4 regions of the Bacillus coreaensis genome follow, and region 1 is predicted to be linked to each of the others. Evidence: riboswitches for the same ligand, from Rfam matches in the RefSeq annotation. Region 1 holds a riboswitch; each other region holds the start of a gene.
The links. Region 1 has a riboswitch for cobalamin ahead of ACQ5H4_RS11115 (cob(I)yrinic acid a,c-diamide adenosyltransferase). Riboswitches for the same ligand answer to the same signal wherever they lie in the genome.

Region 2: linked by a shared signal. The riboswitch ahead of ACQ5H4_RS19895 (ABC transporter substrate-binding protein) and the one ahead of ACQ5H4_RS11115 (cob(I)yrinic acid a,c-diamide adenosyltransferase) in region 1 are both predicted to bind cobalamin.
Region 3: linked by a shared signal. The riboswitch ahead of ACQ5H4_RS16915 (ribonucleoside-diphosphate reductase subunit alpha) and the one ahead of ACQ5H4_RS11115 (cob(I)yrinic acid a,c-diamide adenosyltransferase) in region 1 are both predicted to bind cobalamin.
Region 4: linked by a shared signal. The riboswitch ahead of ACQ5H4_RS06735 ((2Fe-2S) ferredoxin domain-containing protein) and the one ahead of ACQ5H4_RS11115 (cob(I)yrinic acid a,c-diamide adenosyltransferase) in region 1 are both predicted to bind cobalamin.

Annotation. Positions count from the first base shown of each region.
Region 1 is NZ_JBOCCY010000006.1:34,829-40,176, forward strand. Features, by position in the region: gene ACQ5H4_RS11100 (ECF transporter S component) at 1-387, shown strand, start outside; gene ACQ5H4_RS11105 (ATP-binding protein) at 384-1,094, shown strand; gene ACQ5H4_RS11110 (histidine phosphatase family protein) at 1,116-1,733, shown strand; cobalamin riboswitch at 1,853-2,036, shown strand; gene ACQ5H4_RS11115 (cob(I)yrinic acid a,c-diamide adenosyltransferase) at 2,175-2,711, shown strand; gene ACQ5H4_RS11120 (energy-coupling factor ABC transporter permease) at 2,728-3,483, shown strand; gene ACQ5H4_RS11125 (energy-coupling factor ABC transporter substrate-binding protein) at 3,480-3,770, shown strand; gene cbiQ (cobalt ECF transporter T component CbiQ) at 3,770-4,549, shown strand; gene ACQ5H4_RS11135 (energy-coupling factor ABC transporter ATP-binding protein) at 4,561-5,348, shown strand, end outside.
Region 2 is NZ_JBOCCY010000018.1:47,450-52,797, reverse strand. Features, by position in the region: gene ACQ5H4_RS19905 (adenosylcobinamide amidohydrolase) at 1-168, opposite strand, end outside; gene ACQ5H4_RS19900 (FecCD family ABC transporter permease) at 170-1,231, opposite strand; gene ACQ5H4_RS19895 (ABC transporter substrate-binding protein) at 1,194-2,165, opposite strand; cobalamin riboswitch at 2,310-2,497, opposite strand; gene ACQ5H4_RS19890 (glycerol-3-phosphate acyltransferase) at 2,744-3,301, shown strand; gene ACQ5H4_RS19885 (aminotransferase class V-fold PLP-dependent enzyme) at 3,513-5,090, shown strand; gene ACQ5H4_RS19880 (hypothetical protein) at 5,159-5,348, opposite strand, start outside.
Region 3 is NZ_JBOCCY010000012.1:37,462-42,809, reverse strand. Features, by position in the region: gene ACQ5H4_RS16925 (TetR/AcrR family transcriptional regulator) at 1-510, opposite strand, end outside; gene ACQ5H4_RS16920 (DHA2 family efflux MFS transporter permease subunit) at 694-2,235, shown strand; cobalamin riboswitch at 2,683-2,879, shown strand; gene ACQ5H4_RS16915 (ribonucleoside-diphosphate reductase subunit alpha) at 3,019-5,304, shown strand; gene ACQ5H4_RS16910 (ribonucleotide-diphosphate reductase subunit beta) at 5,325-5,348, shown strand, end outside.
Region 4 is NZ_JBOCCY010000003.1:138,432-143,779, forward strand. Features, by position in the region: gene ACQ5H4_RS06705 (YdeI/OmpD-associated family protein) at 1-163, shown strand, start outside; gene ACQ5H4_RS06710 (MerR family transcriptional regulator) at 265-609, shown strand; gene ACQ5H4_RS06715 (hypothetical protein) at 606-785, shown strand; gene ACQ5H4_RS06720 (hypothetical protein) at 797-1,054, shown strand; gene ACQ5H4_RS06725 (putative zinc-binding protein) at 1,388-1,741, shown strand; gene ACQ5H4_RS06730 (multidrug effflux MFS transporter) at 2,028-3,260, shown strand; cobalamin riboswitch at 3,424-3,616, shown strand; cobalamin riboswitch at 3,756-3,942, shown strand; gene ACQ5H4_RS06735 ((2Fe-2S) ferredoxin domain-containing protein) at 4,055-4,438, shown strand; gene ACQ5H4_RS06740 (HoxN/HupN/NixA family nickel/cobalt transporter) at 4,442-5,155, shown strand; gene cobJ (precorrin-3B C(17)-methyltransferase) at 5,156-5,348, shown strand, end outside.

The DNA of each region.
Region 1 (5,348 bases):
TTTCCAGCACTAGTGGCTGCCGCGCTTCTAGGAGGAATTCCGGGTGCAATCGTCGGTGGATTAGGACATATGGTCTCTGCGTTAATTGGAGGAATGCCTCTTGGACCGATGCATTTTTTAATTGCTATCGAAATGGCCTTGTTAGTATGGGTATTTGCATATTTTTATCATAAAGGAAGCAAGTGGACTGCTTCTATCTTATTCGTGCTAGGAAATACCTTTGCAGCACCACTGCCATTTATCTATTTAATTTCAAAAGCATTCTATGTAAGTATGGTTCCATCATTACTGATTGCTGCGGTCATAAATACCATCCTAGCAGTGATTGTCGCTCCTCGTTTAGCGAGTATTATGAAACCAGCAGTCGCAGGGAAATTTCAAAAATGAGAGATGTCCAATTGCTAAATATGGGTAGAGAAACCCTTGTAGTAGCATCAGATAATAGCGGAGCAATCGGTTTAAAAAATCTGGATGCGGTACAGGTTCCTTATGATATCGTCGGTTATTATACTTTTCGTGTAGCAGCCTTGGAATGCTATTGTGCGGGAGCTACTCCTGAAGCAGTAATTCTTCAAAACTTTTGTGGAGATGAGGCGTGGGAAGGACTCGTAAAGGGAATAACGAGAGGACTGCATGAGCTTTCTGTACCAGATGTTCCGATCACCGGAAGCACAGAAAGTAACTTTTCACTTGTACAATCCGCGGTGGGTTTAACGGTATTAGGAAAAAGAACAAACGATGCTTCTATGAGTGCCATTCCATTTCTAGAAAATACGAAAGTCGCTATTATTGGGCTGCCTCTCGTCGGAAATGAAGTAATAGAGCAGGATACAGAAGTAGCACCACTACAGTTAGTAAAGGAGCTCTCACAAATAGAAGAAGCTGTCTTATTGCCAGTTGGGTCCAAGGGAGTGCTTTATAAATTAAATCGTCTATTTTCAAATCGGACGTTTTTAAAAAATGAAGTGAATAGTGTAATCGATTTAGAAAAAACATCCGGTCCATCTACATGCTGCCTTATTGCGTTTCCAGCTGAGAAAGGGCATATGGTGAAGGACCTCTCAGGACATTATTATCATGAAGTAACTTTTTAAATCGAGTAGGGAGTGACCAAAATGGTTGATTTATATATTGCTAGGCATGGACAAACCACTTGGAATGTACAAAAGCGAATGCAGGGCAGATTGGATTCCTCCCTTACAAAAAAAGGATTGGAGGATGCTAAAAGGTTGAGAGACTACTTAGCTGGTACCTCCTTTCATGAGGTCATCTCTTCTCCCAGTGGTAGGGCTTATACCACCGCGAAGCTTATAAGGCCAATGGAAAAACAGATAATAACTGATCCCCGCTTAATGGAAATTCATCTTGGAAATTGGCAGGGGAAAACGGAGGACGAAATCCATCGTGAGTTTCCATCAGAGTATAGGCATTACTGGGATGCTCCAGACAGGTACTACAACGAAGGTGGAGAAACCTTTGAAGAAGTAATTACTAGAGTAGAAGACTTCTTACAGGAGATAGAAAGAACCTATACGGACGGAAGAGTGCTAATTGTCACTCATGGGGTTGCCATCATGGCTTTTTTATCGATTGTGAAAAAGCTTACAATAAAAGATTTTTGGTCTACTCCTATTACTGAGGGAACGAGCTTAACCTTGATAAGACTGGAGAAAGGAGAAAGAAAGCTTCTTGTAGAGGGAAGTGTAGAACATCTATTGCTAGCCTCTGTTTAGTAAATTGTGACAATTGTTCATCTGAATTATGAGTTTATTATGAAACTTTCGAAAAGGCGGCTTCGAGCACTTCTCAGCTTACGTTTCTGAGGAGTATAATCCAATTAAATACAAAAAAACAAATACAAAAAGACTTAGGTTTCTTTTCAAACGGAAGAGATTAAAGGGAAATTGGTTCAATGCCAATGCGGTCCCGCCACTGTAAGTGTGAGCAAGCTACATCACCCACTGTGTTAAAAACACGGGAAGGGGTAGCGAGTGATGAGCACAAGCCAGGAGACCTGCCTAAGACTAGGATGGTACCAACCTACGAGGATAGGGGAGGTGTTAGGTGACGGCCTTTTTGCTCACTAAATGTTTACGGACATTGTTAACACTTCCTATGGGGAGTGTTTTTCTTTTGCTCAGTATGTAACAAAGTACAGAATGGGGTGAAAAGGAATGGAGAACAAAGGTCAACTACTCGTGTATACCGGAGAAGGAAAAGGGAAAACAACAGCTGCCCTTGGACTCGCGGTAAGAGCAGCTGGTCAGGGGAAAAGGGTCAAAATGATTCAATTTATTAAATCTCCCGACCGAACCGTTGGTGAACGGAAAGTCTTGCAAAAGCTAGGAATCGATATATATCCAATGGGAATGGGATTTACATGGACGAAAACACCCGAGGAACATCGGACGGCTTTAAAACAAGCTTGGTTACTAGCGAAGGACCTTTTAAAAAGCAATGATGTGGATGTACTTATTCTTGATGAGATAAATAACGCGTTAGCCGTTTCTCGGTTTCCGATTGAGGATATCGTCACAACAAAAGAGGTATTGGAAGCGCTTCAGTCAAGAAGAGAGGGACTCCATGTCGTATTGACTGGGAGGGGAGCCAAAAAGGATATTCTTCTTTCAGCAGATTTAGTAACAGAAATGAAAGAAATCAAGCATTACTATGATCAAGAAGTTCCAGCCATAGTCGGTCTAGATTATTAGAAGGAAGGTTCATTGGATGAGGAGTCTCAAGAAATTGGTGCTTATAGGTGCAGGTGTACTTTATTTCTGGATTGGATCCATATCAGATGTGTACGCCATGCATATTATGGAAGGGTTTTTACCAATGAAGTGGGCAATAATTTGGTGGATGCTTTTGCTCCCTTTTTTAGCAGCAGGTATTCATACAGCCCGAAAGAAAGTGGCGGTTCAACCAGAGATAAAAACGATGCTCGGTTTAAGTTCTGCCTTTGCCTTTGTTCTTTCCGCACTTAAGCTTCCATCGGTAACGGGAAGTAGCTCGCATGCAACGGGAATTGGTCTAGGAACTCTCCTTTTTGGTCCGGTCATTATGAGTGTAGTTGGCTTTATTGTTATGTTATTTCAAGCATTGTTACTTGCACACGGTGGCATTAGTACGCTTGGTGCGAATGCCTTTTCCATGGCAGTGGTGGGTCCTTTCGTAACGTACGGTGTCTATTGTCTGTTGAAAAGATTCAGGGTGAATTTGAAGTTTGTCATTTTCTTTGCAGCAGCGTTTGGTAATTTAGCTACATATGCCATGACTTCTCTTCAGCTTGCCTTTGCGTTCCCTGACCCAGCTAGTGGGTTAGGAGGGGCATTCATAAAATTCATCTCCGTATTTGGAGTCACGCAAATTCCTTTGGCACTTTCAGAAGGAATCATAACGGTGGTAGTGATGAACTTTTTGCTTAAATACAATGCAAGTGAATTACAGATGCTCAACTTTCTACGTAAGGAGACTAGCTCATGAAAAAGAATAGTTTGTTATTCCTATTAATTGTTTTTCTTGTAGCGATTCCGCTTATGTTCAAGGATGATGCCAGTTTTTCGGGAACAGATACGCAGGCTATTGCAGTTATTGAAGAACTAGCACCCTCTTATAAGCCCTGGATAGATAATCTATGGAAGCCAAGCAGCAGTGAGGTGGAGAGCTTGTTGTTTGCCGTTCAAGCCTCAATTGGTTCAATTGTCATCGGATACTTTATCGGCTTTTCGCGTGCCAAGTTAAAATACCTTTCTAGAAATGACCGTTCCTAATGCTGAGGATTGATTATTTCGCTTATAGCAACAAGCTAAATCACGCGAATAGTTTTGAAAAGATCACCTTGAGCTTGGGGAGTCTTCTCCTTGTCTTGCTGTTTAAAAATAGTTGGATTTCCTTTCTAGTCCTTATCGTGATGAGTCTATTAATCGTATGGGTGGCAAAAATACCAATTTCCTATTATGGAAGGCTTCTTTTACTCCCACTTTCCTTTTTGAGCCTAGGAGGTGTGTCTATTGTTCTTTCCATAACAGCTGCGCCATCTGCGGGTATTCAACAAGCGGTTCTTTTAGGAAAACTAGCAAACTTTTATTTATATTTTCTTCCAGAACAGGTGGAAGTAGTCTTGCCACTTATCATTCGCTCATTTAGCAGCATTAGTTGCTTATACTTTCTAATCCTTACCACACCAATTAGTGAGATAGTAAGTATGTTACATCGATGGAAGGTACCAATACTTTTACTGGAAATCATTATGTTAACGTATCGGTATTTGTTTTTATTGCTTGATACGGCTTCCGATATATACGTATCGCAAAGAAGTAGACTTGGCTATCAATCTATTTCATCTGGACTATTTTCAGGAGGTCGATTAGTAACGTCTTTGTTTATTAAAACGTATCAACAAGCAAAGGAACTGCAAATCAGTATTGACTCCCGTGGGGGAGGAACGTTGTATGACCCCATTTATGAAAAGAAAAACCTTTCTGTTATCCATGTCTGCTTTATCACCGTATTTTTTCTGGCTGTTCTATTATTGAATTTTATTAGTTAAGGAGTTTTCGTATGAGTTCAACCATTTTTGAATTCAAAAATGTCTATAAAGTATTCAACGAGCAAGAAGCAGCACTTTCGGATGTCTCCTTTTCTATCAAAAAGGGGAAGAAAATTGCACTGCTCGGCAATAACGGAGCTGGGAAATCAACACTGCTTCTCCATTTGAATGGAATTTTAAAGCCAACGAACGGCTCCATCTTTTTTAAAGAGGAGGAGCTTTCATATACTCGTTCTACTTTAAAGGAGTTGCGAAAACTTGTTGGACTTGTGCTGCAAAACCCTGACTCTCAAATTTTTTCCTCCCTCGTTGAGGAGGATATTATGTTTGGTTTAAGAAATCTAGGATGTTCAAGACTTGAAAGTAAAACAAGAACAGACGACATTATGGAGAAAACAGGAATTGACTGTTTGAAAGGGAAACCAACTCATTTTTTAAGTCAAGGACAGAAAAAGAAGGTGGCGCTAGCAGGAGTTCTCGTAATGGAACCGGAGGTCCTCTTGCTAGATGAACCAACAGCCCAGCTCGATCCTATTTCCACTCAATCCATGATCCAGCTTTTAAATGAGTTTCATGAACAAGGACAAACGATTGTCTTATCTACCCATGATGTTGATTTTGCCTATGAGTGGGCTGATGAAATCATGATTATCAGCAATGGATGCTTGTTGTTTCACGGCTGTCCGTACGATGCTTTTCAAAATCAGGAGAACTTACGAAGAAGTCAGCTGCGGAAGCCCTGGTTGCTTGAGGTATATGACGAAATAATTAAACCTATGAACAGTGTGTTTGTACCGAA
Region 2 (5,348 bases), on a different contig from region 1:
TCCTTCAGAAGCCGGCAAAATTCCACTTATCATTTTTAAAAGTGTGGTCTTACCGCTTCCATTCGGTCCAAGAATTCCGAGCATCTCGCCTTTTCTCACTTCAAAGGAAATATCCTTTACGATAGAATTACCAGCGTATCCACCACTGACATGCTGAATGTGTAGCATGTTAACCACTTCTTTCTGCTTTTGTTTTTAGGAGAATCACAGCAAAGACAGGTGCCCCGATCAGAGCGGTAATCACTCCAATTGGAAGCTCGATAGGAGCAATGATGGTTCTTGACACTAAGTCAGCTAAAATTAAAAAGGCACTTCCAGTAAGAACCGATAACGGAAGTAGATGCTTATGATCTGGCCCCCAAAGCATTCTTGCTAAATGCGGAATAACCAATCCAACAAAACCAATCGTACCTGAAACAGCTACTGCGCTGCCAGTTAACATGGAGCCTGCCATCAAAATAATATGTTTTCTTCGTTGGACATTCACTCCAAGATGATGAGCTCTTTCCTCTCCAAACGACATCGCATTTAATTCTTTACCGTTAAAAATTAAGATAGCTGATCCTATAAGGAAGAATGGGAGAATAATTTTTATGTATACCCATCCTCTCATGGAAACGCTTCCTAGTAGCCAACCAATAATTTGACGCAACTCCTCACCTGTTAAGGCAATCATTAATGAGATAAGGGCACCAAGAAAGGAACTAAAAATGATCCCTGTTAAGATTATCGTCTCCACCCGCATCGATCGCTCTATTTTTTGTGCAAAACCTAATACGAGGAAAATAGTGATAAAAGAGAACAAAATACTGAGAACAGGAAGGGTGAATGCTCCAATGACTGGAAGGGACAGTTGAAAAAACAAAGTAACAACTGCTCCAACTGAAGCACCCGAGGAAACTCCTAATGTATAAGGGTCTGCCAGTGGATTTCTGAGTAAACCTTGAAAGGCAGCTCCAGCAATAGCTAGAGCCGCTCCAACAAGTCCTGCTAAGATGACTCTTGGCAGGCGAATATTCGAAACAATGTTGACATGCATTTGGTCAATTCCATCTAGTGAAACAAACGGAAAAAGTTGTGCAAGTAATATTTGAATCGTACTTAAAACTGGAACTTTCACGGTTCCTAGTGAGATGCCTAGTACTATAGCCAGTAGGAGAAACGAGGCTCCCATTAAGTAGGCTGCTATTCGATTAGTTATTAAATACTTCCGGATATACGGCTTTTGCAAGTTCCTCTACCCCTTCAACGACCCTTGGACCTGGTCTGTTAACAAGATCTGGATTAACATCAACCACCTGCTTATTTTTGATCGCACTCACATCCGCCCAACCTTCTCTTGCCATGAGCTGACCTACAGGGTCTTCAATGTAATTATAAGTAGCAATAATGACATCAGGATTACGTTCAAGGATAGATTCTTGGTCAATGCTTGGCCAGCCCTCAAGATCTCCCGTCGCATTTTCTGCATTTATGGTTTGTAGCATGACATCCATGAATGTGTTTTTACCAACTGAATAGATATCTGGAGCTGGAGATATCTCAATATATACCTTTTTCTTTTCTGTCACTGTTGCTGCCTTTTCCTTAATTTCTTCAATCTTGGCTTTCATGTCAGCAGTTAACGCTTCTGCTTCTTCTGTTGTTCCTGTCAGTTGACCGATGATACCAATTGTATCGTAGACATCTTCAAAATTAACGGCATCATTTACGATGAAAACCGTGATACCTGCATCCCTCATTTGCTGAAAACCAGCTTCAGAAGAGGCTGCTGAAGATTCGTGTGCTAACACTAAATCTGGATTAAGTGCAATAACTTTTTCAATATCTACATTGAAATCGCCTACTTTTTCGACTTCTGCTGTTTCTTCTGGGTACGTATCATTTGTTGTAAGCCCGACAACTTTATCTCCTAGGCCCAATTCGTAAATAATTTCTGTGTTACTAGGTATTAGAGAAATGATTGATGTTGGTTCTTCCTCTATTACTACTTCATTGTCTAACGCATCTTTGATTGTAACTGGAAAGGCTGCTTTTTCCGTTTGTTCCGTTTGACCTTCTGTGTTTTGGTTTTCTTCTGTGTTTTCAGTTGTGCTCCCACAACCAGCAAGAATTCCTAGTGATAGTACGAGTAATGCAAATAGTGCGTAAAATTTTTGACGCATGTTCTTTCCCCCTGTGATATGTACAAAATAAAAAGCATCTTCCTACAGAGGCAGGAAGATGCTGGTATGATAGACGTTATACATTAAATGGAAGCCCATAAAATAGGTAGAGGTCTGCCACACCACTCCTATCCTCGTAGGAAATTCGGTGCATAGCAATAGGCGAGTCTCCTGGCTTATGGTCATTGCTTGCTGCAACCTTCCCATACGTTCACGTACAGTGGTATTACTTGCAGCTTGCTCCCATTTACAGTGGCGGGACCGCGTTGGAATTTCACCAACTTCCTTTTTAAGTCTTCAGTTATGAAGACACCTACTACTAGTCGAATTATGAAATTTTCTGCTACGTCTGATTATACACCAACAAAACCCCAAAAACGCAACCCCTTTTTAACAAAAAGGTGTCAGACACCCTTCGTGGACAAAATGGCCAAAATGTCCACGGAGGGTGTCTGTCACCGCTCGTGGACACTTAGGGTTGTTTTGTCCGTCTGGGGTGGACAGTAACTTCTTATTGTGAAGAGGTTTTGCTTAGCATAATATGGAATATATACAACAGAGCGCGGAGGTCATGTTCTATGGTAGTAGTGGTTTATTTCTTCGTTTCCTACTTTATTGGATGCATCATGTTTGGATACATTATTGGAAGACTGTTTGGAAAGATTGATATTCGGGAGGTAGGTAGTGGAAACGTAGGTGCTCGTAATATCGGGAGAAGTTTAAATAAGACGGCCTTTGTCGCTACCTTTTTAGGAGACGCGTCTAAAGGAGCGGCAGTTATCCTTCTTGGCAGAATGCTAGGCTTTTCAGAGGAGATTCAATTAGTTGGATTCCTATTGGTGCTTATAGGACATATTTGGCCCATCACCCTTTCCTTTAAGGGAGGAAAAGGGATCTCTAGTTTTCTCGGAGGAATCATTGCTTTTGAACCGACCGTAACCATTGTCATTCTCGTAAGCTTCGGCCTCACATATCCCTTGTTCCGCAGTTTTACTATATCTGGTCTACTAAGCCTATGCATCCTTCCGATCTATTTCTTTATTGAAACTTATACATACACATCCGTCGGAATAATCGTACTCACAATAATCACGATTCTTTTTGCTCATCGAACAAATATAAAGGCTCTTTTCTAAAACATTGTTGCTATATACACACTTTTTCAGAATTAAACTATATGTTTCAGCAGCCAATCAGGATTTTATCCTCCTTAGAAAAGATCTACTCTCCAAATAGACCAATAAACTCAGCGTTATGCGGGGAAAAATCCGGCTTCTGGGATTTTTCCAAAACAACAAACTTTACGAAAACAGCCAATATAAAAGAAAGAGTATAGGGGGAAACCAAATGGGCTTGCTTTTTAAGATTGCAAGAAGCGAAGAAGAAATGGAGCAAATTCACAAACTAAATTATCGTACCTTTGTCGAAGAGATCCCACAACATCCAAAGTCTGATACAGAGAGAAGAGTTGACCCTTTTCACGCTGAAAATACGTACCTTATTTGCTTAAAGAATAAACAACTCATTGGAATGATTGCGGTTCGAGACAAGCGGCCTTTTTCCATTGATAAAAAGATTGGTCCTGTAGAAGATCATCTTCCTTTTCAAGCACATCTATTGTGCGAAATTCGCCTCCTCGCGGTTGATGCAAAGAATCGTAACGGTAGAGTGTTTCTAGGACTTTCGCAATTATTAGCCAACTACTGTATTAAACAAGGATACGACGCAGCTGTTATTTCAGGAACCACCAGACAAACAAAGCTGTATACACAACTTGGTTTTACTGTATTTCACGATCCAGTCGGAACAGAAGATGCACAATTCCATCCTATGTATATCACTAGAGACACCTTTGAAAAACAAGTCTCTTCACGCATCGGGATATCTTCGAGCCGGTTTATACCCGGACCCACTATGGTAGCAGATGCAGTTAGTAAAGCACTTATGAGTCCACCCCTTTCTCATCGCTCCAAAGCCTTTCTAACATTATTTAACTCTGTAAAAGAAAGACTATTGAGATTAACTAAAGCGGCAAATTGTCAGCTTCTTCTTGGATCTGGAACGCTGGCGAATGATGCCATCGCCATGCAACTGAAAAAACTTTCGAACGGAGTTATTTTTATTAACGGGGAGTTTGGAAAGCGACTTCAAGGTCACGCCATCCGTGCTGGCTTAACTTTTGAAAGTTACGAAATACCGTGGGGCACACCATTTACTCTTACAGAAATAAAAGAGGTTCTTAACAAACATAACCCTGAGTGGATCTGGTTTGCGCATTGCGAAACTTCCACTGGCGTTTTAAACTCTTTGGAAGATATGCATAAAGCCTGCATGGAAAAGGATATAAAAATCTGCCTTGATGCCATTAGTTCTATAGGAGCTAGCCCATTAAATCTCTCAAATATCTATCTTGCCTCAGGTGTTAGCGGAAAAGCACTGGGCTCGTATTCAGGTCTTTCCATTGTGTTTCACCAGCATTACATGAAAAAAGATGAGAGGATTCCCGGCTATCTTGATCTTGGATGGTATATAGAGAACGACGGAGTCCCATTTACACACTCTTCAAATCTCATCTCCGCTCTTCATCAGGCACTAGAAGCCTATGAAGATGACCAGCCCTTTGAAAGAATCGGTCGTCAATACCTGTATATTCGAGAGTTTCTCGAATCTCATAACATCCAGGTACTATCTAAGTTAGAGCATTCTTGTCCGACCATTATGACCATTCCATTTCCAACAAAAATACCCTCTACCTATATCGGAGAGGACATGGAGATGAATGGCTATTTACTACACTATGAAAGTGCGTATTTGAAACACAATAACTGGGTTCAAATCTCTCCTATTAGTCATATTGAAGAAAAGGAGACACAACGCATGCTAGCCCAGTTTAATGAACTAGTAACATACTATCAATCGCAATAAAATCATAAGTGTCCACCCCACGTGGACAAATCAACCCAATTTGTCCACGAAAGGTGTCTGACACCTTTTTACTGCCATTGCTTTGTTTTCTTGTCGAAGGTGAGGGTTGCGTCTGACTTGGTTTTAGACAGTTTTTCGTATTCTTCGAACATATCGTCCATATTCATGTAGTCGCCAATAACCCAAATAGGTACTTCAATTTTCGTTCTACTTTGGACCGCATCTTTAAATGATATTAATATCCCCTCTTTCATCAAC
Region 3 (5,348 bases), on a different contig from region 1:
ATTGCTCTTTAAGCTATTCGCCATTCTCTCATACTTAAGGTTATGGTGGAAAATAGCGGTAAACATAATGGCAGCATCAAGAAGATAGGGTTTCATGCTCTCGCCAAAAATTTCATGAAAGCGTTCGTATACCCAACGTAACATTCGCAACTGAAAATCACTAATAAACTTTTTTAACTCAGAATCATTTAAAAATAGCACTTCTTCATATAAAGGTATAAGATTACTTGCTCGATTGGTCTTCACTTGCAATTCCATTTGCTTGATGAACACTTCGATATCTGACGGGTCTTTTCCGATTAAAAGTTCGTTTCTTTCATGTTCAAACTTTTTTTGGATCACTCGGAAAATGGCCATGAGTAGCTCGTTTTTTGAAGAAAAGTAATTATAAAAGGTTCCTTTAGATATACTACTAAAATCTAATATGTCTTGAATGGAAGTTGCTTGAAATCCCTTTTCTACAAAAAGCTGGTGGGCTGTATTAATAACGTGTTGCTTCCGATCATTCATTGTATCACCCGAATTAGTATTTGGACTCACTGTATAAAAGTATAGTAACTTATTTTTCTGAAGGTTACAAACCCATTATTTAGCTGTGTTTTTTCATTGCAATTTTTATACTCAGGGTATAATATATGTAAAGTGTATAACAGAAGTACATTTTATTGGACTTATAGTATAGGAGGAACATACATGGCTGAAAAACAAGATAAACGGCCGCCATACGGGATTATTGGAGTTCTGTTAATTGGGGCTTTCATCACGTTTTTAAATAACACCTTATTAAATATTGCTTTGCCATCCATCATGAAGGATTTAGAGGTAGAAGCTGCCACGGTTCAATGGTTAACTACTGGCTTTATGCTAGTTAACGGGATATTAATTCCGGCTACTGCCTTCTTAATACAGAAATATTCAGTTCGAAATTTATTTTTAGTCGCCATGAGTTTATTTACAATTGGTACTTTAGTGGCTGGTGTGGCTCACGAATTTCCGATTCTTTTAGCTGGACGTATGCTTCAAGCATCAGGATCTGCCATTATGATGCCATTGCTTATGAACGTCATGCTCGTTAGCTTTCCAATTGAAAAAAGAGGAACAGCGATGGGGGTTTTTGGCTTAATCATCATGTTTGCCCCTGCCATTGGTCCAACATTATCAGGGTGGATTATTGAACACTATGATTGGAGAATGCTTTTCCACTTTATTACCCCTATTTCAGTAATAGTGGTATTAATCGGTTTCTTCCTATTAAAAGATAAGAAAGAAAAGAGCAATCTTCGTTTAGACTTTTTCTCATTAGTTTTATCAAGTATTGGTTTTGGTGGGATTCTTTACGGCTTCAGTTCGGCAGGAAGCAAGGGGTGGGACAGTCCGCATGTGTATCTGGCTATTGCAGTCGGTTTCATTTCGCTAGTAACTTTTATTTTAAAACAAATAAAGCAAGACAATCCGTTGTTAAACTTTAAAGTGTTTAAATACCCCATGTTTGCCTTGTCATCTTCTATATCCATGGTAACAAACATGGCATTATTCTCAGGAATGATCCTTATTCCCATTTATGTTCAAACGATTCGTGGAATTTCTCCACTAGACGCTGGGTTAATGCTCCTACCAGGTGCCATCGCCATGGCGATTATGTCTCCTATTACCGGGAGACTGTTTGATAAATTTGGTGGGCGAGTATTGGCGCTAATTGGTTTAGGAATCACGGTAATCACCACGTATGAGTTTAGTCAGCTAACGGTAGACTTAAGCTATACGCACTTAGTCATCCTTTACACAGTTCGAATGGTTGGGATGTCATTTGTTATGATGCCTGTTTCAACAAACGGATTAAATCAACTTCCGACGCGTTTCTATCCACATGGTACGGCAATGAACAATACGTTAAACCAAGTGGCTGGGGCAATCGGAACCGCATTACTAGTTACGGTTATGTCCAATCGTACAGAAACACACGCCAAAGAATTGGCTGACGAAGCGATGAAGACGGCTGCAAGTCAAGGAGCAGGAGCCGCACAGCCAACTGCTGAAATGATCGCTCAAATGAAAGAGCAGATTATGATGAAGGCGATGCTCGAAGGAATTAATGATGCATTCCTAGTAGCTACAGGGATTTCAATTGTCGCCTTCATCCTCGCATTCTTTATCAAACGCGCCACACAAGCAGAGGATCCAATCGAAGGAAAAGAAGTGTCAAAGGTTGTACCGGCAAAGCTAGCTGAAAATTAATGCTCGTATCTGAAGGGGACCCTCGAAATTGAGGGTCTTTTTTTAAAATAGCAAGTAAAGTGTTAGAATCGCAAATAAATTTTTCGAATCGCAAATAAAATCCCGGAATCGCAAATAAAATCTCAGAATCGCAAATAAATTTTTTAAATCACAAATAAAATCCCAAACTAATCTACTAATCCTCCTAAAAAAATACCAAAATCCATTCAGAAATGCCCTTTCATCCCTTAGTTTCCACTCCATTTATTGCAAAAAGAATCGAAACAGTGCCGAAAAAAACAATCTCTTCAAATCCATTCCGAGATTCCGCCTGCCCCTAAAGTCAACAACAATATTTTACCAAATCCAAGATTTTATACTTGCGTATCTACTAAACTACCGTTACTATTAAGTTTGTATTAAATCTAGATATGGATATACATAAGTGAAAACTCAACTATATATTGTGTTGTTGCCTTAAGATAAGATGCCGTACGGCTTAATAGGGAATCTGGTGAAAGACCAGAACTGCCCCCGCAACTGTAAATGCTGACAAAATGAACAAGCCACTGTGAAGATTGCTTACGAGATGTAGGTGCCTAATGGGAAGGGTTCAAAGTAGAGTGAAGCATAAGTCAGGAGACCTATCTTACTTAAGATGTTTCAACTTCTTCGGGGATTTGGGAAGATGAAACGATGGCGACAGAAGACAAAAAGTATTTTTGCCTGTTTGTCTTTTGCTGAAATCGTTTCATCCGCTCAAGGAACCACTTGAGCGGATTTTTATTTTCAGGAGGGACGATCATGACAGTAGTAGATGTACATGAAGATTATAAATCGGTGTTAAGAGCGATTGAAGAGTGTTCTTCAACTTATCAATTAGACGCCACTGAGATGACAAAAATGGTAAATGAATTAGAGGCAGCAAAAAAAGAAGTGAGCCAACAAGCTTTATTTTATTCTTTAAATAAAATCGCGATGGACCAGCCAGATTGGACATTTGTTGCCGCGCGCATATACTTAACCGAATTATACAAACAAGCTTCGCAAAATCGAAACTACGATTCATCACATACATATGGGAACTTTTACGATTTGCTAGAAACGTTAACAGAGAAAGGGATCTACTCTCCTAAACTGCTGCAAATGTATACAGAGGGAGAAATTAAAGAATTAGCGGACACAATCAGTCCTGAACGAGATAAGCTTTTCAACTATATTGGTCTGTTTTTATTTGCTGATCGTTACCTTGCAAGAGATCATGATAGAAATGTATATGAGTTACCGCAAGAAAGATTCATGGTTATTGCGATGACCATCATGATGAATGAATCTAAAGGCAAAAGACTAGAGTTAGTAAAAGAAGCCTACTGGGCCCTTAGTCATTTATATATGACGGTAGCCACACCAACATTATCAAATGCAGGCAAGAACTTTGGTCAGCTGTCCTCTTGTTTTATCGACACAGTCGATGATTCGCTTGACGGCATTTATTTGAACAATTGGGATATCGCTCGCTTAAGTAAAGAAGGCGGTGGCATCGGGATTTATTACGGAAAGGTTCGCGCGCTAGGTTCCGATATCAAGAGGTTTAAAGGAATGTCCTCTGGAGTCGTACCTTGGATCCGCTTGATTAATGATACAGCCGTAAGTGTTGATCAATTAGGTCAAAGACAAGGGGCGGTTGCCATTTACTTAGATATATTCCATAAAGACGTAATGAATGGCTTTCTTGAACTAAAGACCAATAATGGGGATGAGAGAAGAAAGGCTCATGACATTTTCACAGGAGTTACCATCCCTGATTTATTTATGGAAAAACTTCAAGAGAAAGATGAAAACGGCAGAAGTATTGGAGAATGGCATACATTCTGTCCGCACCAAGTGAAGCAGCTGATGGGCTGGAAGGATGAGAGTGGGAACCCGCTTGGGCTTGAAGATTTTTATGATGAAAAAGATCGAAAGTATTTTACAGAAAAATACGAAGAAGCTGTGAATCAGCCACTCTTACCAAGAAAAACCTACCGTGCGATGGATATTATGGCCCGAATAATGGTGGCTCAGCTAGAAACAGGTACACCTTACATGTTCTATCGAGATGAGGTGAATCGTCAAAATCCAAACAAGCGTGCAGAAGGACGAACATCTATCTACTGCAGTAATTTATGTACAGAAATCGCCCAAAACATGTCGAGTACAACGATTGTAAAAGAATACAAGGACGAAGATGGCAATCTAGTAATCGTGAGAAAGCCCGGAGAATTTGTTGTATGTAATCTCTCATCGATCAACCTGGCAAAGGCTTATGGTGCTAATGAGCTGGAACGATTAATAGCGATTCAAGTGCGGATGCTAGACAATGTTATTGATCTGAATACCATTCCAGTTGGACAAGCCGAGTTAACGAATCAAAAATATCGAGCGGTCGGCTTAGGGACGTTCGGGTGGCATCATCTGTTGGCCTTACAATCGATCCATTGGGAATCAGAAGAAGCGGTCCAGTTTGCTGATGAACTATACGAAAATATTGCTTATTACACGATTCGAGCATCTATGGAGCTTGCCAAAGAAAAAGGTGCCTTCAGTCAATTTGAGACGTCTGAATGGGCTACAGGAAGATATTTCGAGCGGAGAAATTACACGTCCGACCGTTGGAGTGAGTTAAAAGAACAAGTAAAGGCAAACGGTATTCGTAATGGCTGGCTGATGGCGATTGCTCCAAATTCGTCGACTGCAAAAATTGGTGGCTCAACTGACGGAATTGATCCGTTGTACGCAGTGGAATATGCGGAGGAAAAGAAGAACTTTAAGTTCAAGGTAACCGCACCTGACTTGAACCATCGCACATACACGTACTACCGAAGAGCAAGGCATGAGTTAGACCAAGTTTGGAGTATTCGTCAAAACGCAGCACGTCAGCGTCATATTGATCAGTCTATCAGTTTTAACTTGTATGTGAGACACGATATAAAAGCAAAAGACTTGCTCCATTTACACGTAGAAGCTTGGAAGCAAGGGTTAAAAACGACGTATTACGTAAGAAGTACTTCGCAGTCAGAGATTGAAGAATGTGAAGCTTGCCATAGCTAAGCTTGAAAGGAGAAGGGACCATGTCAATCAATGCCCCATTAAAT
Region 4 (5,348 bases), on a different contig from region 1:
TGCATTTTACCAAAGCTTGACCCCGGGATATCGAAAAGACTGGGCAAGATATATTTTTTCAGCGAAACAGCAACAAACAAGAGATAAGCGCCGCGGGGAAATGGTTGAAGTCCTTTCGCAAGGCTATAAAACCATGGATTTGTATAAACAACAGAAGAAATAAATAGAATGACGAATGAGAGAGATGCTCATTCGTTTTTTTTTAGAAAAAATTATTGACTGTGTTGTACACCCCACAGTTTATCCTAAAGGTGGGAGGACGAAATGTATAAAATCAGTGAATTTGCGGAGTTAACAGGATTAAGCAAGGAAACCCTTCGTTATTATGCAGAAGTGAAGCTTCTAGAGCCCACTTTTATAGATCCAAAAAACAATTATCGCTACTATGACGATGGAAGTATCTTTTTAGCCACTCTATTAACAAAGCTTAAAAAATTAGGATTCACTATCCAAGAAATGATCTCCGTGATGGAGGACGAATCCTTTGCGAATCTAGAAACATTATTAATACAAAAGAAAAGAAATATACTGCAGCAAATCCACGAACTTCAGTTGCAAGTTGAAGAAATAGATGGATTTTTAGGCTCAGGCAAGGAGGAAAGCGAATGATACAGTGGAAGGAAGAAAAAGTGATACCTACCAATATCGAAAAGGTATGGAATCTATTTTCAGATAAAAATATCAAGAGAATCATGCCAAAAGTAGAAGAACATATTTTAATTGAAAAAAGTGAAACTGAAGCAGGAGCCAAGCATCGACAAACCTATCGAGAGGGAAAAGACTAGAAACCTATATAGTGGATACACTCATTTATGAAAACAGGGAAGAGGAAAAGAAAAAACAAATTCAGTTTGTGTTAGGAAAAGCCTTTGAAGTCACCCTAACTTTTACACTTATAAAGGTTGATGATTCACACACAAGACTGATTTATGAAGGGGAGAACAAAGGGGTCAATTTTGTAGGAAGAGCGATGCTGAAGCTTGCTGGGAAGAAAAGTAATTATAATGTGGTGATAGAGTTTCTAGAGCGTGTGCAGACAGAAGCGATGAAGTAAACTAGCGCTTACGGTCTTCATTAATAATTTCCAACTACAAATTTTCTATCTCTACACAAAAACCTGGTTGTACAATCTTTGTACAACCAGGTTTTTCATAAGATATTTATTTCCCGAAATATTTATCTTAAAATAACTTAGTAGTTAGGATATCCTAAGTCCAATATGCCTAAATCCAGTCGATTCTTGTCACGTAGTGTTTGTTGTGATTTGTCGTGCCAAAAATATGTGTAAAAAAAGTAACATTTTTCACAGAATCCAACCAACATTTTCCTTTACAGTTAATAAAAATCAGAACAGTTTGAAAAAAAATATTGAAAAGGAGGAATTCTAATGAAAAGAACGCATTTGCCATTGGTATATTCATGCTCAGGTTGTTCTTCAGCTGCACAAACTGCAAACTTAATCGCCATCAAAATGGATCGGGAGGAGATTGCCGAAATGTCTTGCATCGCTGGAGTTGGAGGAGATGTTAAGCCACTTGTAAAAACTGCGAAATCAGGGAGGCCAATCATCGCCATTGATGGCTGTCCGTTGGCCTGTACAAAAAACTGTCTCGCAAGGCATGCTGTTCAACCAACCCATCATTTTGACTTATCTAATTTTCATGTGGCAAAGAAAAAAGGAGAAGACCCAGACTTAGATGTCTTTATGAATACATATGAGAGAATAGTAGAGCTAATTTAATTTAAAAAGGATCTGTTCCAAGGGGGACAAATCCTTTTTGCTTTTATATTCATAACCGAACCAATTTCACTCTAAACCCCAACTTGAGCCACCATATCACAAGTAATGATACCTGCTAGTTCCTTCGATGTAACCGCATACAAAATCTTAATAAATATAATCCCAAAATTATTATATATTTCAATGACCGAAACAATTTACTTTAGCAAGGCAATGTTATAGAATGGTTAAGTTACAAACTTAGGAAATTATGAATCTTCATATTAAAAAGAAAGGCGAGAGGAACTTGAACAATTTAACAGGTACAAAGCGTATACAGCTGGCATTGCTTCTAGGGTCTCTGGCAATCTTAGGTCCGTTTACCATCGATATGTATTTGCCTTCTTTTCCGACTATTGTAGAAGAGTTAGGTACAACGGCATCTTTCGTACAAATTAGTTTAACTTCTTGTTTGTTAGGTTTAGGATTAGGGCAATTAATTATCGGCCCAATGAGTGATGTGCAGGGACGGAAAAAACCATTATTAATATTCCTTATTATGTATTTAATTGCCTCTGCTATTTGTGCATTTGCCCCAAATATTTATTTCTTTATTGCTGCACGTTTCTTGCAAGGATTTTCAGCAGCAGGTGGTATCGTTATTTCTAGAGCCGTCGTTCGGGATAAGTTTAACGGTAGAGAATTAACGAAGTTTTTTGCGTTATTAACATTAGTAAGTAATCTAGGTCCTATTATCGCTCCTGTTGCAGGTGGCGCAATTCTAGCCTTTACAAATTGGACGGGAGTGTTTGTCGTTTTAAGTGTTGTCGGTCTAGTTTTATTTTTCACGGTCATTTCCAAGCTGGAAGAATCACTACCAGCGGAGAAGCGTGTACCAAGTAATATTGGGCAAACATTTAGAAACTTTGGAACTTTATTAAAAGATCGTCAGTTTACGGGATATGCCTTCACACAAGGATTTATTGTTGCTGGGATCTTTGCTTATGTATCTGGTACACCGTTTGTTTATCAAAATATTTATGGTGTTTCACCTCAAGTATTTAGTTTATTATTCGGATTGAACGGAATTGGCTTGATTCTTGGAAGCCAGGCAGTAGGGAAGTTCGTAGACGTGGTATCGGAAAAGACATTTTTAGTCATAGGTCTGACCATTTCAAATGTATCAGGTGCCATTCTTCTTGTGTCGTTATTACTAAAGGCTCCATTAATTATGGTTGTTATTCCTATCTTCTTCCTCGTTGCATCGATCGGGATTATTGGAACCACATCGTTTTCTCTTGCTATGGAGTCACAAGGCCATATTGCTGGTAGTGCATCGGCCTTATTAGGATTATTACCATTTATCCTAGGCTCTATCTCTTCACCACTTGTAGGGATTGCAGGTGAGAATTCTGCCATACCGATGGGCTCCATTATCTTTGGTGCTAGCTTTTTAGCTTTTCTATCATATTTTCTTTTGGTACGAAAGGCTTCCGTTGTTAAACCATCTATCGAAGAACCTAGTAAAATCTCAGTATAATATATAGACGCTATCCAAATAGGGTAGTGTCTTTTCTTTTTTAAACATCTAATGGTGGTCATTCATGTAAAATTGGTTAGACTAGTAAATCTGTCATGTTTGTGATATTAGTAGTTGAAAAATAAGAACGTTTCATCTAATATAGAATCTAGCTTAATTGAATAGTTTTCCAGAAAGTTAAGATGCCAAGATGGCTTAATAGGGAATCTGGTGAAAATCCAGAGCTGTACCCGCAACTGTATGTGTGGACAAAATAAGAAATCCACTGTGTGCATACGTGATTCGTATGGATATGGGAAGGTCTTAAAGTAGGAAGAAGCACAAGTCAGGAAACCTGTCTTACTTTTAAACGTTTCAGTTTCTCCGGGAATAGAGAAGGTGTTTCGATGGTGAGAATAGACTCTGTTATTCTATTTGTCTTTTCGTGCTTTCGTTTCATCCGCTCATTCCCTTTGAGCGGATTTTTTTATGGAAATCATTCATTGGGTTGATAACTTCATAGTTTACTTGATAGGTGCAAAAGAAAAACTTTTGCTTAAAAGGGAAGCACGGTGAAAAGCCGTCGCGGTACCCGCCACTGTATTGGGGAGCTTTGTTACAAATGGTCACTGAGTAAAATCGGGAAGACGTAACAAAAGCAAGGAACCAGAGCCAGGAGACCTGCCTATAAAGTGTGTCACATACCTACGGGACTATAGGTAGATGTGTAGAAAGATCTACATTCCGTATGTTCTTATGCACCTCTATTTGTAGGGGTGCTTTTTTATTACAAAAAATGTAAGGAAATGGAAAACATGACAACATGGAATTTAAAGGGGACAAAGCATCACATCTTGATTTGCAATGGAAGTAGTTGCATGAGAAAAGGGGGAGAAGAAGTAACGCAAGCGATTCGTGATGAAATTAAGCAGTTGGAGTTGGACGACAAGATTCATACAACAAGAACGAGATGCAATGGAAGATGCAAGGATGCTTGTGTCACCATCGTTTATCCAGAAGGCATCTGGTATAAGGCACTTACAGAGGACACGGGACGAGAAATCGTACGGAGTCATCTCGCTCAAGGAAAGATACTAGAAGAATCTGTTATTTATACATACGACCAGGAAGGCTTCGTAGCACCTGAAAACTCAGATAGTATTGAGGGAATTTCGAAAAAAGTGAAAGAAGAGGTATGACTTATGGAATTGATCATGTTTGCTCTGCTTGCTGTGTTTATTGGCATGAGGCATGGAATCGACGGAGATCATGTAGCAGCGATTGCCGATATGGTTGGAAGTGAGCAGCGAAAGAAGAAACAGCTTACTCTTGGTGTGATGTATGCCATTGGACACGGCATGATTGTGATGGTTATTGGAGTGTTATTTATTTATATTGGTTTACAACTTCCAGATGCAACGAAGCAAGTACTAGAAATGCTCGTTAGCTTCACCCTTATTTTGCTTGGAATGTTTATTATTTGGTCCATTTTTAAACAAAAGAAAGAATACGAGTATAAAAGTCGACTCAGAATTGTTGTTGAGTTTTTCCATAACATCGCTACTAAGGTGAAATCGGGAACAAAAACCAATCAACTTTCACCTACGAAACTAGGTGGCATTGGTGCGTTTATTATTGGCATTCTTCACGGCATTGGTGTGGAAAGTCCGACTCAGATCGCGATAATTTCTAATGCAATGGGGCTTGATAATATAACCGTTGCCCTTATTCAACTGACTCTATTTGTTATTGGTCTACTCATCGCTACAATCGGAATTACGTTTTGTCTTTCATGGGGATTTATGAAAGCTAGAGTGAAAGACAAGTTGTTTATACTATTAGGTTCGGTAACAGGAGCCTATAGCTTAGTACTCGGAATTTTTATGATGGTGGAATTAGTGAAAGGAGGAGCGTAATTGAAAGGAAAGCTATTAGTCATTGGGTTTGGCCCAGGAAGCGAGGAGCATATAACGGACCGAGCAAAAAAAGCTCTTCAAGAAAGCGATATGATTATCGGTTACAAAACGTATGTGGAACTGATTGAAGGGTTACTCGAAGGACAAGAAATCATCAGCACTGGAATGACAGAAGAAGTAAGTCGAGCACAAG